One region of the Pararhizobium sp. A13 genome, then DNA from elsewhere that is predicted to be linked to it. Evidence: predicted binding sites of a transcription regulator. Region 1 holds the regulator's gene; the other holds the start of a gene.
The links. The regulator LexA, encoded in region 1, represses DNA repair genes until DNA is damaged. The targets are predictions, from matches to a motif close to TGTTCNNNNTGTGTTCNG.

Region 1 (7,424 bases):
GCCTCGCACCTATGAGCGGCTTTCGGAGGCGAGAATGATCGAGCTCGGCCGGGAACTCCTCGCCATCAAGGCGAAGCTGCCTCAAGGGCATTTCATGCCATGGGTGAAGGAGAAGAGCGGCATCAGCTATACGGCCGCGCAGCGGTTCATGCGAGCGGCGAAGGACGCAGACACAGCGGTCCCAGTCGGCGGTTGAATGCGCGTCTGTGGGCTGCGGATCGCTCGTCACATGACACGGCCATCCATCATTTCTTGATCACGATTTTCGACTGCCGTAACGGCAAGCTCCTTGGACTCCGCATAACCTTGTTGGACGTCAAACTGTGGCCCACCGACATTTGACCACCTCCACGATCCTTCGGTTTCCAGTCGTCCCTCTAGCGTCACTCTGCCGATCATTCGTTCGCCTTCGTAGCCAACGAAATCCTGATTAGGCGAGAAATACAATGCGATCCAAAAATATTCATGTGGTGCAGAATCCGGAGGCATCGCCAGTCACTCCTTCGCGTGTGCAAGGTTTGCAGTTGCCCCAATTGTGCCCGTTGACGGCCTGCAGGATGCGCCCCGTTTCGAGAAAAGGAAAGCCGATACTTACGCCTGTGGGATCTAATTCCTTGGCTGCCGTCGATTGCGCTCAGCCTTTAGATGTAGATCGCACACAAAACACGCAGACGCCCGCCAAACGGGGTAGGTCACCTGTCGCCATTACAGCGAGCGCACCGAGCAGACTGGCGATTCCGTGTGCTATGATGCGAACAGATTGCGGGAGGCGACGATGGCATACGAAGTCGATATTACTGTCCTGTTCGACGTGATCACGAAATCGGTTCTCGTTGGCTTCCGTGACGAACTCACCACTTTACCGGGTCCGTTCCTCGATCGAAGAGCCGGGATTGCGGCAGGCGAGGCCTACTGTAAGACACTGGGTTGGAAAGACGGAGCCCAATCACCCTGACGTCGCTCCGCTATCTTTCCCGATGGAATAGCTCCATCGCGATCGGGCGCGTGACGAGTTCCTCTTGGTCCGTCACTCCGCTCTGGAACAGTTCAATGAGCTGACTTGCGATCATCTCCGCTTCCAAACTTTCCGGGCGAATACTGAGTTTTTGGCAACGGGCATCGAGCGCGCGCTTCAAAACGTCGATGTCCACGGGATCAAGGAAAAAGTCGAACATGCTTCCACTCCTCAGCGAAACCAAGTGACTGACAAAATATTGGGAGTGCTTTTCGGGTTCGCAAGAGGTAGCGATCGGCAAATCACTGACCCCACGACCCTCTAATCGTGGCGCTGCTTCGCGCCGATACTGTTGAAAAACTCCGACTGGGCATGGCCGCATTGGCGAGTGCACCAATCACAGCGCGACGGTAGGAGCCGATTCGCTGAAGCCCAGGCTCCGACCTCTAGAAAAGGTATTGGGAGGAACAGAAATGACGGGTTCGGCGGAGACGCGCCCTTTCCGACGCGTGCCCCGACGGCTACAGGGGGCGGTGAAGGTCATGGGTTATCTCCCTGCCCGTTTTGAGGGCCGGTTTGCTGCGGGTTAAAATCAGGGGTAGCGCAGGCGTCTGCCGTACTTTAAGGTTTCCTCATGGCAATGGAGGTTGCCTGAGGAGGATTTCATGAACGATCCCATCATTGGATTTTTGGTCGCAGGTGAACTGTCCTGCCTATTCTGGGCGGCTGTGTTCATGTTGGCCGGCTAAATCCCAGCGATAGAACTGCTGATCCTACTTAGCAACGCCCGCAGTGCGCGCCTTTCACCGGAGTTTCCGGTGTGCGCTAAAAAGGCTGAAAGAGGCTGCTCTTCAAATCGCGTCGGCCCCACTTGGGAAGTGCTTGATATCCGTACTTTAAGTTCCCCGGTGGCGGCGTCGAACACCAAGCTCCATGTTTTGATGTTTCCATGGGGCAATCCCGTCTTTCGAAAATCCTTCACAACGATCATTTTGAGGGGGCCCTCATGGTCGCAACATGTTGCATTTCATGTCGCGTGAACTAGCCGAGGGTAGCCGGAAACCGTTGGAAATCAAGGGAACTGGATTGCAACATGATGCGACATGCTGGCATCAAGTCAATTGTCCAGAATCGCCCATAAGGCTTTAATTTCATTGTGGAAAATTTTGGAGGCCTCGCCCGGAATTGAACCGGGGTACAAGGATTTGCAGTCCTCTGCGTCACCACTCCGCCACGAGGCCTCGTAACGATCATCACTTAATCGTGACGGGCGTTTAGACCGATTTCCGTTCCAGTGCAAGACGCCATGATCGAATTCCAGTTTTTTCTCATGGGAGAATCCAGTCTCCCATCCATTGCCGCTTCGGTTCCTCAGGAAATGCCGCGCCTAATGCATGTCGTCCAAAAGTGTGCCGCGGTTTTGGGACAACCACATGCATAAAAACAAAGACCTAAAGCGCAGCGCATGAATCCGTTTTGACGCGATGCGCTTTAGCGGATGTGCCGACGCGCCGGATCATTGCCAAGCCCCCGCTCCCGTCAATTTTCAAAGAAAATCAGCCGTCTGCGTCCGCTGGCGTCCGGATTCGGCTTGCCGCTTAATGGTAACGTCGGATCAGACCGACCAGTTTGCCTTGTATCTTGACTCGGTCGGGGCCGAAAATCCGGGTTTCGTAGGCAGGGTTGGCAGCTTCGAGCGCAATCGATGCACCCTTGCGGCGAAACCGCTTCAGCGTCGCCTCCTCATCGTCCACCAAGGCGACGACAATCTCTCCCGGGCTGGCGCTGTTGGTATTGCGGATGATGACGGTGTCGCCATCGAGAATGCCGGCCTCGATCATCGAATCGCCGCGCACTTCCAGCGCATAATGTTCGCCGCTCCCGACCATCTCGAGCGGCACGGAAATATCGTGCGTATTGTTCTGGATCGCCGAGATCGGCACACCGGCCGCGATTCGCCCCATGACCGGGATAGAAACGGAACTGTTCTCATTGCTGGCCGGTACGGCCTTGGCGGTGGCTGGCGCCGGCGGAGCGCCGCGGCTGCCCTGGATAACGCTCGGCGAAAAACCACGCTTGGGCTGGAGGCTCATGGAATAGGCCTCCGGCAGCTTGATCACTTCAAGCGCGCGCGCCCGGTTGGGCAGACGCCGGATGAAGCCGCGCTCCTCGAGCGCCGTGATCAGCCGGTGAATGCCGGATTTGGAAGCGAGGTCCAGTGCATCCTTCATCTCATCGAAGGACGGCGGCACACCCGATTCCTTCATTCTTTCGTGAATGAACAGAAGCAGTTCCTGTTGCTTGCGGGTCAGCATGAAAGATCACTCCGGATCGAGAAACAAATCAAGAACGAACACTATATGTTCCATATGTGTTCCGCAAGTCCCTAAAATTCGTTGAACTTTTTCAAAGCGCGATTTTATTGGGCTTGTCCCGCCGAAAGCCGGCATTCATCACGCCGCCGCGGAACATTCGCAACCGTCCGGCCGTTTTCCGCTCAGCGGTGTCGAGGCGCGGCAGGGATTGCTGGGCCGACCGGTATTGATGGTTCTGATCGGCAGCCTCGTGCTTGCCCTCATTGCCTGGGGCGGCGTCGAGATGTTCGGCGAAAGCACCGACAATGATGCCGCGACGCAGGTTCAGGAAATCATTCCGGCGGCCAAGGATGCCGTGAAAGCCTTATCCGCCACGACTTGATTGCAGCCCCTCCAGCCCCGGTGAGGCCTTTGCAGATTGGCGCCGGGTTACGACGTCTGCCGCTTGCGCGCCCACCAGACGGAAAGTCTGCGGCGCTGGCGCCGGACGAAGGCGAGGTCATGCGACAGCACGATCAGGCCTAAGGGCACCATCCAGAAGCCCAAAACCGGGAGGAAGCCCAGGATACCGCCAAAGAGCAGCACGGCACCAAGTGCAATGCGCAAGGCCCGCGATTGAGGCAGGCGCAGGCGCCACGACCCGAGAATGAGTTCATGCGCGCGCGCATCGATACCGAATTTTTTCGTTTTCTGCGGTTCTGCCATAAACTCACCTGCTACACGTCCGATGGCGAGCACCACGGAGCGAATTTGCATTGCGGCTCTTCAAGTGCGCCGCTCTCCCCAGATGGGGAGTTCTCCACAGTCAGACAAGATTGTGCACTTTTTTTGAAAAACTGCTTGGCAAATCGGAAAAGCATTTGTATTAGCAGCCTCACTTCTGCAGCGCGCAGATGATCCCTGGTAGCTCAGCGGTAGAGCATTCGACTGTTAATCGACAGGTCGCCGGTTCGAATCCGGCCCGGGGAGCCAGTTTCAAAGGGCTGCACTTAATGGTGCAGCCCTTTTTCGTTGCATATTTTTCAATGATGCGAGACCGGCCAGCCTGCTTAATCGCCTCGACCCTGTTCACAACTGCATTGTCGCCTATACTCTCGGTACTGTTTCGCGCGCATTGCAGCGGGATCGCTGTCCTGTCGTCCGACGATAAGTGCGCCGGGACGAGCTTGGTGCGCCGGCTCTGACGGCACGGGATCACAATGACAGCCGAAAAAGTGTCGCTGACCGGGGAGAAGCAAACTCTCCTCATCACGCTTTACGCGAAGGCCGGGGAAAGCCGCCTGCCGGATTCCCTTCTGCAGGATCGTTTCGCCGCCGAGACCGTCCGCCGGATCGACTATGACTTTTCGCGGCTGAAGGTTGATCGCGACATGATGATCGGCGTGGCGATGCGCGCCCATATTCTCGACGGCTGGACGCGTGACTTCATTGCACGCCATCCCGACGCGACCGTCCTGCATCTCGGCTGCGGGCTGGACAGTCGCATATTCCGCGTCGATCCGGCGCCGAATATCCGCTGGTTCGACGTGGACTATCCCGAGGTTGTCACGCTACACCGAAAACTCTATCCCGAGCGCGACGGGTACAGTCTGATCGGTTCGTCCGTGACGGACCCGAAATGGCTCGCGGATGTGCCCGCCGACCGTCCGACCATCGTCATCGCCGAGGGGCTTTTTCCTTATCTTCCGGCCGACGAGGTCCCGAAGCTGCTGCGGCGGCTCACCGCGCATCTCCCGAGCGGTGAGTTGGTCTTTGATGGCTATAGCCGGCTCGGACTGGAACTCATCAGCTGGCAGCCTTCGGTGCGCGCGACCGGAGCCAGGCTGCATTGGGCGATAAACGATCCGCGCGACCTCGAAAGGCAGGTTCCACGGCTGAAACTGCAAACTGAACTTCCGGCCTATGATCCGGAAGGTTACGATCCGAGGCAGATCGCCAGGCTATCCTGGGCGGCGCGTTTGACGATTCTCGCCTTCGCCGCAGTTCCGGCCCTTGGGCGAATCGGCTGGCTCTTGCGCTTTCGGTTTTGAAACGCTCTGCCCAATATGTGCATGCTCCCGCGGGGCTTGACGCGTCCGGCGGTCTTGCAACCGACGAGCGCGACAATACGTCAATTCCGTTGTACAAAGAACTTCCGCCCTCACCCGCCGGAACCGGAGCCGACAATGCCTGCAACCGACCTGCTGATCGCCTTTCTTGCCACGACCGCGGTCTTTGCCTACATCCCCGGCCCTGCCATGCTTTATGCCGCGGCCCAGACGATCGCACGCGGTCGGTGGTCGGGGCTGATGGCTGCATTGGGCATTCATCTCGGCGGCTATGTCCATGTTTTTGCAGCGGCCGCCGGCTTGTCGATCCTGTTCCACGCCGTGCCGATGCTTTACATGGCCGTGAAATTTGCCGGAGCGGCCTATCTTGTCTGGCTCGGCATTTCGCTGTTTCGTGCCCGGGTGCGAGAGGATGTCGCCCTGCCCGGCATCGAGCCGAAATCCGGCCGGCGCGCCTTTTTCGAAAGCGTCACCGTCGAGGTTCTCAATCCCAAGACGGCGATCTTCTTTGTGGCCTTCCTGCCGCAATTCGCCGATGTTTCCGCCGCTTTCCCCGTCTGGCTGCAGCTTGCCATTCTGGGGACCATCGTCAATCTCATGTTTTCTTCGGCCGACATCGTCTGTGTGCTTCTGGCCGGCGCGGTGATTGGGCGGCTGCGCCGCTCGGGCCAGGCGCAGCGCCTCATGCAGCGCGCCGGCGGTGCAATGCTGATCGGGTTGGGTGCTCATCTTGCCTTTCAGAAGAGCTGATTCTTAAGCGAGAACCGCGTTCGCGAGACTTTTCGCAAGACCTGAAATAAAAAAGCTATGAAAACAATAACGCTTCCCCCGCCCCGATGGCTCGTGATTGTTTGGAGGCACGGATTTTCTCATGAAATCAACGTTGGCGACCCGGCGAAATGAGGTTATTTTGTGTCAGGAGCAATGATTTCCGAGGATCTGTCGTATGAGCACAGCAGACGCCTGTTCTTGCGAGCCGAAGGATGGCGAGCGCCTTTCCGCTGAAAATCTATCACGTATCATCAAGGGGCTGCCCGCCAAGGCGCAACGGGTGCTGCGCGGTCTCGTTCACATGCAGGCCGGCTGCCTGAAACTGACATTGCCGGATAGCCGCAAGGTCGTCGTCAAAGGCAAGACAGAGGGACCTGTCGCCTCGGTTACCCTTCACAACTGGAACATGCCACAACGGGCCCTCAGCGGCGGCACCATCGCCGTTGCCGAAAGCTATATGGACGGTGACTGGGACAGCCCGGATGTCGGCGCCTTCCTCGAACTCTTCCTCGTCAACACCGATGTCGGCCGTAATTTTTCCAATGGCGCCCGCGGGGTGCTGCGGCTGGTCGAAAAACTCCGCCACTGGCTGAACGCCAATACGAAGACGGGCTCGAAGCGGAACATCTCCGCCCACTACGACCTCGGCAACGCCTTCTACAAGCAGTGGCTGGACCCGACCATGACCTATTCCTCGGCGCTCTATTCGACCGGGGCGAATGATCTGCAGTCGGCGCAACGCGCCAAATACCAGGCGCTCGCGGACGCTGCCGGGATCGAGGCCGGTCACCACGTCCTTGAGATCGGCTGCGGCTGGGGCGGTTTTGCCGAATATGCGGCCGGCGAGATCGGTTGCAAGGTAACCGGGCTGACCATCAGCCGCGAACAGCTCGCTTTTGCCAACGAGCGGATGAAGAAGGCGGGGCTGTCCGACAAGGTCGATATCAGGTTCCAGGACTATCGCGACGAGACGGGGCTCTATGACCGGATCGTCTCCATCGAGATGTTCGAGGCCGTCGGCGAGAAATATTGGCCCGCCTATTTCGCGCAGTTGCAGCGCTGCCTGAAGCCCGGCGGCAAGGCCGGCCTGCAGATCATCACCATCAAGCCGGAAGCCTATCGGGAATATCGCGCCAACCCCGACTTCATCCAGAAATATGTCTTCCCGGGCGGCATGCTGCCGACGCGCGAACATCTGATCGATCTCGGCCGCAAGGTCGGACTGAAGATGAGCGGCGATTTCGGCTTCGGCCTCGATTATGCCCGCACGCTGGCCGAATGGCGCCAGCGCTTCTGGAGTGTCTGGGACAAGGTCGAGCCGCTCGGCTTCGACAC
Region 2 (7,424 bases), 140 kb from region 1:
ACAAACCTTCCATATTTCGGCCAAGGCCAGGCGCCACGCTTCGCGTTTCCCAGCGCCTGTTGGCCCTATTCCAGCGCAACCGCGATCTCGGCGGCAAGGCGGGCGTTGTTCTCGACCAACGCGATGTTGGTTTCGAGGCTGCGGCCGTCGGTCAGTCCGAAGATGCTGTCGAGCAGATAGGGCGTGACCGCCTTGCCGGAAATCTCGTCGCGTTCGGCATTGTCGAGCGCCCGGGCAATGTAGATTTCCATTTCGTCGCGCGGGATTTCGTTTTCCTCTGGCACCGGGTTGGCGATCAGCATGCCGCCATCGACGCCGAGCAGGTCGCGCATCTTCTGAAAATTGGCGATTGCCGCCGGGCTGTTGAGCATCAGCGGGCTTTTCAGGCCAGAATCGCGCGACCAGAAGGCCGGGAAGATGTCGCTGTCATAGGTGACGACCGGAACGCCGCGGGTTTCCAGCACTTCGAGCGTCTTCGGAATGTCGAGGATGGCCTTGGCGCCGGCGCAGACGACGATCACGCCGGTGCGCGCCAGTTCGTCGAGGTCGGCGGAAATGTCGAATGTCTCCTCGGCCTTGCGGTGCACGCCGCCGATGCCGCCGGTCGCAAAGACACGGATGCCAGCGCGAGCCGCCGCGATCATGGTCGCCGCGACCGTGGTCGCGCCGGTGCGGCGTTCGGCGATCGCAAAGGCGAGGTCGGCGCGCGACAGCTTCATCGCGCCTTCGGTCTGAGCCAGCGCTTCCAGCTGCGCGTCTTCCAGACCGATGTGCAAGATACCGTCGATGACGGCGATCGTTGCGGGTACGGCGCCTTCCTCGCGGATGATCGCCTCGACGCTGCGGGCCATGTCCAGATTGCCGGGGAAGGGCATGCCATGGGTGATGATGGTCGATTCCAGCGCCACGAGCGGCGCGCCGCGCGCCTTGGCGGCAGCGACTTCGTCGGAATACTCCATCGGCAGAAGGGGTGAAAACGGCTTGGTCATCGCGGGTCCTTTTTGGCTTTTTAAGGCGCGTTCATGACAGGATTTCGGCTGGCGGCACAAGCCGAATTGCTTCTCTCAGCGCCTCGCGCGACATTTTTTCCGACACGGCGAGCGGTGAGCGGACGGTGATACCGGCAGCAGCGACACCTGAACGCAGGCAGACGTCCAGCGGCTCTCCTTCCAGAAATGCCGCCAGGAAACCAGCGGCCAGCGCATCGCCGGCGCCGGTAACATCACCCAGCGCATCGAGGGCGGGTGGGGCGACGGTGATGGTCTGCCCCTGCCGAAATGCGATTGCCGATCTGCCGCCGCGGGTGATGACGCCGCCGGAAAGACCGGCCGCCTGCAGGGGGGCGGGCCACGCCGCTGCCTCCGTCACATCGCGGCCCGTGAGGGCGCGCGCTTCCGCCTCGTTCATGAACAGAAAGCTGATGCCAGCGAGGCTGTTTGCAAGACGCACGACCTTGGCGGGTGAAATGGCGATGGCAGCGACCGGCTTTGATTCCTGTGCGGCCCGCTCGATGAGGCTCGCGAGGGTTTCTTCCGGCAGATTGGCATCGGTGACGACAAGGTCGCTCAAAGAAACAACCTCCCGCATGGCGCGTTGCTGCAGCCGCCGTGGGGAGAACAGCCGGTAGAGATCCATGTCGGCCAGCGCGATCACCAGATTGCCGTCGTTTTCGAGAATGGCCGTGTAGCTCGGCGTCTTGCGATCGAGGAAGACGAACGGGTTGTCTATCACGCCCGCTGCGGCGGCGGCCTCGGCGACCGTGTCGCCCGCCGCATCGCCGCCGCGCGGACTGATCATGCGGACCTCGAGCCCGAGCCGTGCCAGATTGCGCGCCGCGTTGAAGCCGCCGCCGCCGGCCTCTTCGAACCAGCTGCCCGGATTGCTCGCGCTTGGAACAGTCGCGCCGGAGATACGCCCCCGGCGGTCGATATGCGCGCCGCCGAAGATGGAAACTTTACTGCCTGTCATGCGTTTTCCCGTGTGTCTCTGCGATCCGATTCGTCGTGCCGGTCTCTTGATTGCATTTCTTGTTCCACTTTTTTACCGGCTTCTGAAAAATCCGGAACAAGGAAAGAACATTCAGTCATTTATTTAATTTTTTCAATTATATAGACGCCTCTTGCAAAATGAGAACAAAAAGTGTACATAGCTTTCATCGGCAGCTTCATTGCCTCAGCAGCTTCCATAACCTAAAGGTGGATCAAATGGCACAAAACTCTTTGCGGCTCGTAGAGGACAAATCGGTGGATAAAAGCAAGGCACTTGAAGCGGCACTCTCCCAGATCGAACGGTCGTTCGGCAAGGGATCGATCATGAAGCTCGGTGGGAAGGACAGCATCGTCGAAATCGAAACCGTTTCGACGGGCTCCTTGAGTCTGGATATCGCACTCGGCATCGGCGGGCTGCCCAAGGGGCGTATTGTCGAAATCTACGGACCGGAAAGCTCGGGCAAGACGACGCTGGCACTGCAGACGATTGCCGAGGCCCAGAAGAAGGGTGGCATCTGCGCCTTCGTCGATGCGGAACACGCGCTCGATCCGGTCTATGCCCGCAAGCTCGGCGTCGATCTGGAAAACCTTTTGATCTCCCAGCCGGATACCGGCGAACAGGCGCTTGAAATCACCGATACACTGGTGCGCTCCGGTGCGATCGACGTTCTCGTCATCGACTCCGTGGCAGCGTTGACGCCTCGGGCTGAAATCGAAGGCGAAATGGGCGACAGCCTGCCGGGGCTGCAGGCTCGCCTGATGAGCCAGGCGCTGCGCAAGCTGACCGCGTCGATCTCCAAGTCGAACTGCATGGTGATCTTCATCAACCAGATCCGCATGAAGATCGGCGTCATGTTCGGTTCGCCGGAAACGACGACGGGCGGCAACGCGCTGAAGTTCTACGCGTCGGTTCGTCTCGACATCCGCCGCATCGGCTCGGTGAAGGAGCGCGAAGAGGTCGTCGGCAACCAGACCCGCGTCAAGGTCGTCAAGAACAAGATGGCGCCTCCCTTCAAGCAGGTCGAGTTCGACATCATGTATGGCGAAGGTGTTTCCAAGACCGGCGAACTCGTCGATCTCGGCGTCAAGGCCGGCATTGTCGAAAAGTCGGGCGCCTGGTTCTCCTACAACAGCCAGCGTCTCGGCCAGGGCCGAGAAAATGCCAAGACCTTCCTGCGCGACAACCCGGATACGGCGCGCGAGATCGAACTTGCGTTACGCCAGAATGCCGGCCTGATCGCGGAAAAATTCCTTGAAAACGGTGGACCGGAAGCCGGAGACGATGGTGACGATGCCGCTTTGGCATAGGATCGTCTGATTTTGCCGGATGACTTCGCCGACCGCCCTTTGACAGGGCGGTCGGTTTTCTTTTGCCGTCTGGACAGGGGTTGGCGCGGACGATAAAAGCCTGTGTTCCAATGGCGGGAGTGGGATCAGCGAATATCCGGCGATCCGCGATTTTCAAGAGTTTTCCGGTTCGCGGTTCGGCCAAGTCGGCCGTGGACGTCTGATGCAGAGGTAAGGGCGCATTATGAACGGCGTGAATGAAATCCGGTCGACGTTCCTCGACTACTTCAAGAAGAACGGCCACGAGGTCGTGCCGTCGAGCCCGCTGGTTCCGCGCAACGATCCGACCCTGATGTTCACCAATGCCGGCATGGTGCAGTTCAAGAACGTTTTCACCGGTCTCGAGCAGCGTCCCTATTCGACGGCTGCGACGGCGCAGAAATGCGTGCGTGCCGGCGGCAAGCATAACGACCTCGACAATGTCGGTTATACCGCGCGCCACCACACCTTCTTCGAAATGCTCGGCAACTTCTCGTTCGGCGATTATTTCAAGGAGCGAGCGATCGAGCTTGCCTGGAACCTGATCACCAAGGAGTTCGGCATCGACGCCAAGCGCCTGCTGGTCACCGTCTATCATACCGACGACGAGGCTTTCGGCCTCTGGAAGAAGATCGCCGGTTTCAGCGATGACCGGATCATCCGCATCCCGACCAGCGACAATTTCTGGGCGATGGGCGATACCGGTCCCTGCGGTCCGTGTTCGGAAATCTTCTACGACCACGGCGATCATATCTGGGGCGGTCCTCCGGGCTCGAAGGATGAGGATGGTGACCGCTTCATCGAGATCTGGAACCTCGTCTTCATGCAGTACGAGCAGGTGACGAAGGAAGAGCGCGTCGATCTTCCGCGTCCGTCGATCGACACCGGCATGGGCCTCGAGCGCGTCGCGGCTCTCCTGCAGGGCAAACATGACAACTACGACATCGATCTGTTCCGCACGCTGATCGAGGCCTCCGAAGAGGCGACCGGCGTCAAGGCTGAGGGCGACCGCCGCGCCAGCCACCGCGTCATCGCCGACCATCTGCGCTCCTCCGCCTTCTTGATTGCCGATGGCGTTCTGCCGTCGAACGAAGGCCGCGGGTACGTGCTTCGCCGCATCATGCGCCGCGCCATGCGCCATGCGCAGCTGCTCGGCGCCAAGGAGCCCTTGATGTGGAAGCTGCTGCCGGCGCTGGTCGGCCAGATGGGCCGCGCCTATCCGGAGTTGATGCGCGCCGAAGCGCTGATTTCCGAAACGCTGAAACTCGAGGAAACCCGCTTCCGCAAGACGCTGGAGCGTGGTCTCGGCCTTCTCTCCGATGCGACGGCTGATCTCTCGGAAGGTGATCGGCTGAACGGCGAGACCGCCTTCAAGCTCTACGACACCTATGGTTTCCCGCTCGACCTGACTCAGGACGCGCTGCGCGCCCGCGGCATTGGCGTCGACACCGATGCGTTTTCCGCCGCCATGGAACGGCAGAAGGCGGAGGCGCGCGCCTCCTGGTCCGGCTCCGGCGACAAGGCGACGGAAACCATCTGGTACGAACTCAAGGAAAAGCTCGGTGCCACCGATTTCCTCGGCTACGACACCGAGACCGCCGAAGGCGTCGTCCAGGCGATCGTGCGCGACGGCAAGGCGATCGAGGCGGCCTCCAAGGGCGAGACGGTCCAGTTGGTGCTTAATCAGACGCCGTTCTACGGCGAATCCGGCGGCCAGATGGGCGACACAGGTGTGATTTCGACCGACGGCGCCAAGCTGACGGTGACCGACACGCAGAAGCGTGGCGAGGGCCTGTTTGTGCATTCCTGCGTTGTGGACGAAGGCACCGTCAAGGTCGACGACGCCGCTGCGCTCACCGTCGATCACGCCCGCCGTTCACGCCTGCGTGCCAACCATTCGGCGACACACTTGTTGCATGAGGCCCTGCGCGAAGTGCTCGGTACCCATGTGGCGCAGAAGGGCTCGCTGGTCGCACCGGAGCGCCTGCGTTTCGACGTGTCGCATCCGAAACCGATGACGGGCGACGAGCTGAAAGTCGTTGAGGAGATGGCCAACGAGATCATCGTGCAGAATTCGCCGGTGACGACGCGGCTGATGAGCGTCGATGATGCGATTGCCGAGGGCGCCATGGCGCTGTTCGGCGAAAAATATGGCGATGAAGTCCGTGTCGTGTCGATGGGGCAGGGCATTCATGGCTCCAAGGCCAACCGGCCCTATTCGGTCGAACTCTGCGGCGGCACCCATGTTGGCGCCACCGGCGAGATCGGCCTGGTGCGGATCGTCGGCGAAAGTGCCGTCGGTGCCGGCGTTCGCCGCCTCGAAGCGCTGACCGGTGCGTCCGCGCTCGCCTATCTCAACGAGCAGGATGAGCGGGTGAAGACGCTTGCCACCACCCTGAAGGTGCAGCCCGCAGACGTTTTGACCCGCGTCGAAACACTGATGGACGAGCGCCGCAAGCTGGAGCGTGAGCTGAACGAAGCAAAGAAGAAGCTGGCACTCGGCGGTGGCGACGCCAATGGCTCTGCCGATCAGGTGCAGGACATCGCCGGTGTCAAGTTCCTCGGCAAGGTCGTCACCGGCGTCGAGCCGAAGGATCTGAAAAGCCTTGCGGACGATGGCAAGAAGAGCCTCGGCTCCGGTATCGTTGCCTTCGTCGGTGTGTCCGATGACGGCAAGGCGAGCGCCGTGGTTGCCGTTACCGACGACCTGACCGGCCGCTTCAGCGCCGTCGATCTGGTCCGTGTCGCCTCCGCCGCGCTCGGCGGCAAGGGTGGTGGCGGCCGCGCCGACATGGCGCAGGCCGGCGGCCCGGATGGCGCAAAGGCAAAGGATGCCATTGATGCGGTTGGTGCAGCGCTCGCGGCGTAAGCCTGCTTCAACTGGATTGCTTGGAGATGGGAAACCGGACTGAGAGGTCCGGTTTTTCCTTGGCCAGTTGCTTTCCGGTGCTCAAATCGCTCCGCGCCAACTCCGCAGGATTTGTCAAACGCCAATATGGTTGTGTCTTCCTGTTCGGCTTGCATGAGGATCGACATGAGGGAAGAGAGCATCTGGGCGGTTTACGAGCAGCGTCTGCATCGCGTATCGGCCTATATCCATGATCACCTGGACGAGGAGCTTGATCTCGATAGGCTCTCCGAAATCGCCTGCCTGTCGCCACATCACTGGCACCGGATCTACCGGGCTGTGCATGGCGAGACGCTTGCGGTGACGGTCAAGCGGCTGCGGCTGCACAGGGCCGCCGGCGATCTCGTGCGTACCAGCCTCACCGTCGAGGAGATTGCAAGACGAACCGGCTATCCCAATCTCCAATCCTTCAACCGGATTTTCAAATCGGTGTTCGGCATGCCGCCGGCCCGGTATCGGCGGGAGGGAAGCCACATGGTCTTTCAATCGATATCGGAAAAAGGACTTGGCGATATGTACGACGTGACAACGAAAACCCTGGCGCCGCGCGAGCTGGTCGGCGTCAGCCACTCGGGCTCCTATATGGGGATCGGCCGCGCCTTCGAAACGCTTGGCGGCACGCTTCAGGCGCGTCATCTCTACCGGCCGGAGATGAAGATGATCGGCGTCTATCTCGATGATCCGGAACTGGTGCCGGAAGACAAGCTGCGCTCCTTTGCCTGCATGACGGAGGGCGAGCATGTGCCGGCCGAAGCGCCGCTGGTTCACCGCCACCTCGATGGCGGCGAGTATGCGGTGCTACGCCACAAGGGGCCTTATGCCGACATGCACAAGGCCTATCAATGGCTTTACGGCAAATGGCTGCCGCAGTCCGGCCGTGAAGTCCGCGATACGGTGATGTTCGAGGAATATATCAACAACCCGCGCGACTTGGCGCCAACCGATCTGCTGACTGATATCCATCTGCCGCTGAAATAGTCGGAATTTTATTACCTGGCTAAGGATATTTCCTTGCTCGCCAAAATATTCACGGGAGCATATGGGGTGACGACACGCTGAAGATGCCCCAGTGCATCAGTCCCTCCCATACGCCATCCGCAGTGGAGCCGTTGGCGCGATAGATGTCCTGCCTGTCGTCCGCGATTGCCCGCAATTCCGGAAGGGCGTTGCCGACGACGATGCCGCGTACGCCCGGCAGGTCG

Region 2: the regulator LexA is predicted to act here: its motif matches at 2,061-2,078, upstream of recA (recombinase RecA).

What each region holds. Positions count from the first base shown of each region.
Region 1 covers NZ_CP149510.1:3,178,460-3,185,883, forward strand. The annotation lists gene WI754_RS15695 (DUF3102 domain-containing protein) at 35-196, shown strand; gene WI754_RS15700 (hypothetical protein) at 226-489, opposite strand; gene WI754_RS15705 (hypothetical protein) at 776-955, shown strand; gene WI754_RS15710 (hypothetical protein) at 966-1,175, opposite strand; tRNA gene WI754_RS15715 (tRNA-Cys) at 2,123-2,196, opposite strand; gene lexA (transcriptional repressor LexA) at 2,554-3,270, opposite strand; gene WI754_RS15725 (hypothetical protein) at 3,500-3,652, shown strand; gene WI754_RS15730 (hypothetical protein) at 3,700-3,975, opposite strand; tRNA gene WI754_RS15735 (tRNA-Asn) at 4,168-4,242, shown strand; gene WI754_RS15740 (class I SAM-dependent methyltransferase) at 4,470-5,300, shown strand; gene WI754_RS15745 (LysE family translocator) at 5,436-6,068, shown strand; gene WI754_RS15750 (cyclopropane-fatty-acyl-phospholipid synthase family protein) at 6,265-7,424, shown strand, end outside.
Region 2 covers NZ_CP149510.1:3,318,175-3,325,598, reverse strand. The annotation lists gene WI754_RS16445 (pseudouridine-5'-phosphate glycosidase) at 66-989, opposite strand; gene WI754_RS16440 (carbohydrate kinase family protein) at 1,021-1,968, opposite strand; gene recA (recombinase RecA) at 2,205-3,296, shown strand; gene alaS (alanine--tRNA ligase) at 3,520-6,183, shown strand; gene WI754_RS16425 (AraC family transcriptional regulator) at 6,349-7,200, shown strand; gene WI754_RS16420 (HAD-IIB family hydrolase) at 7,250-7,424, opposite strand, start outside.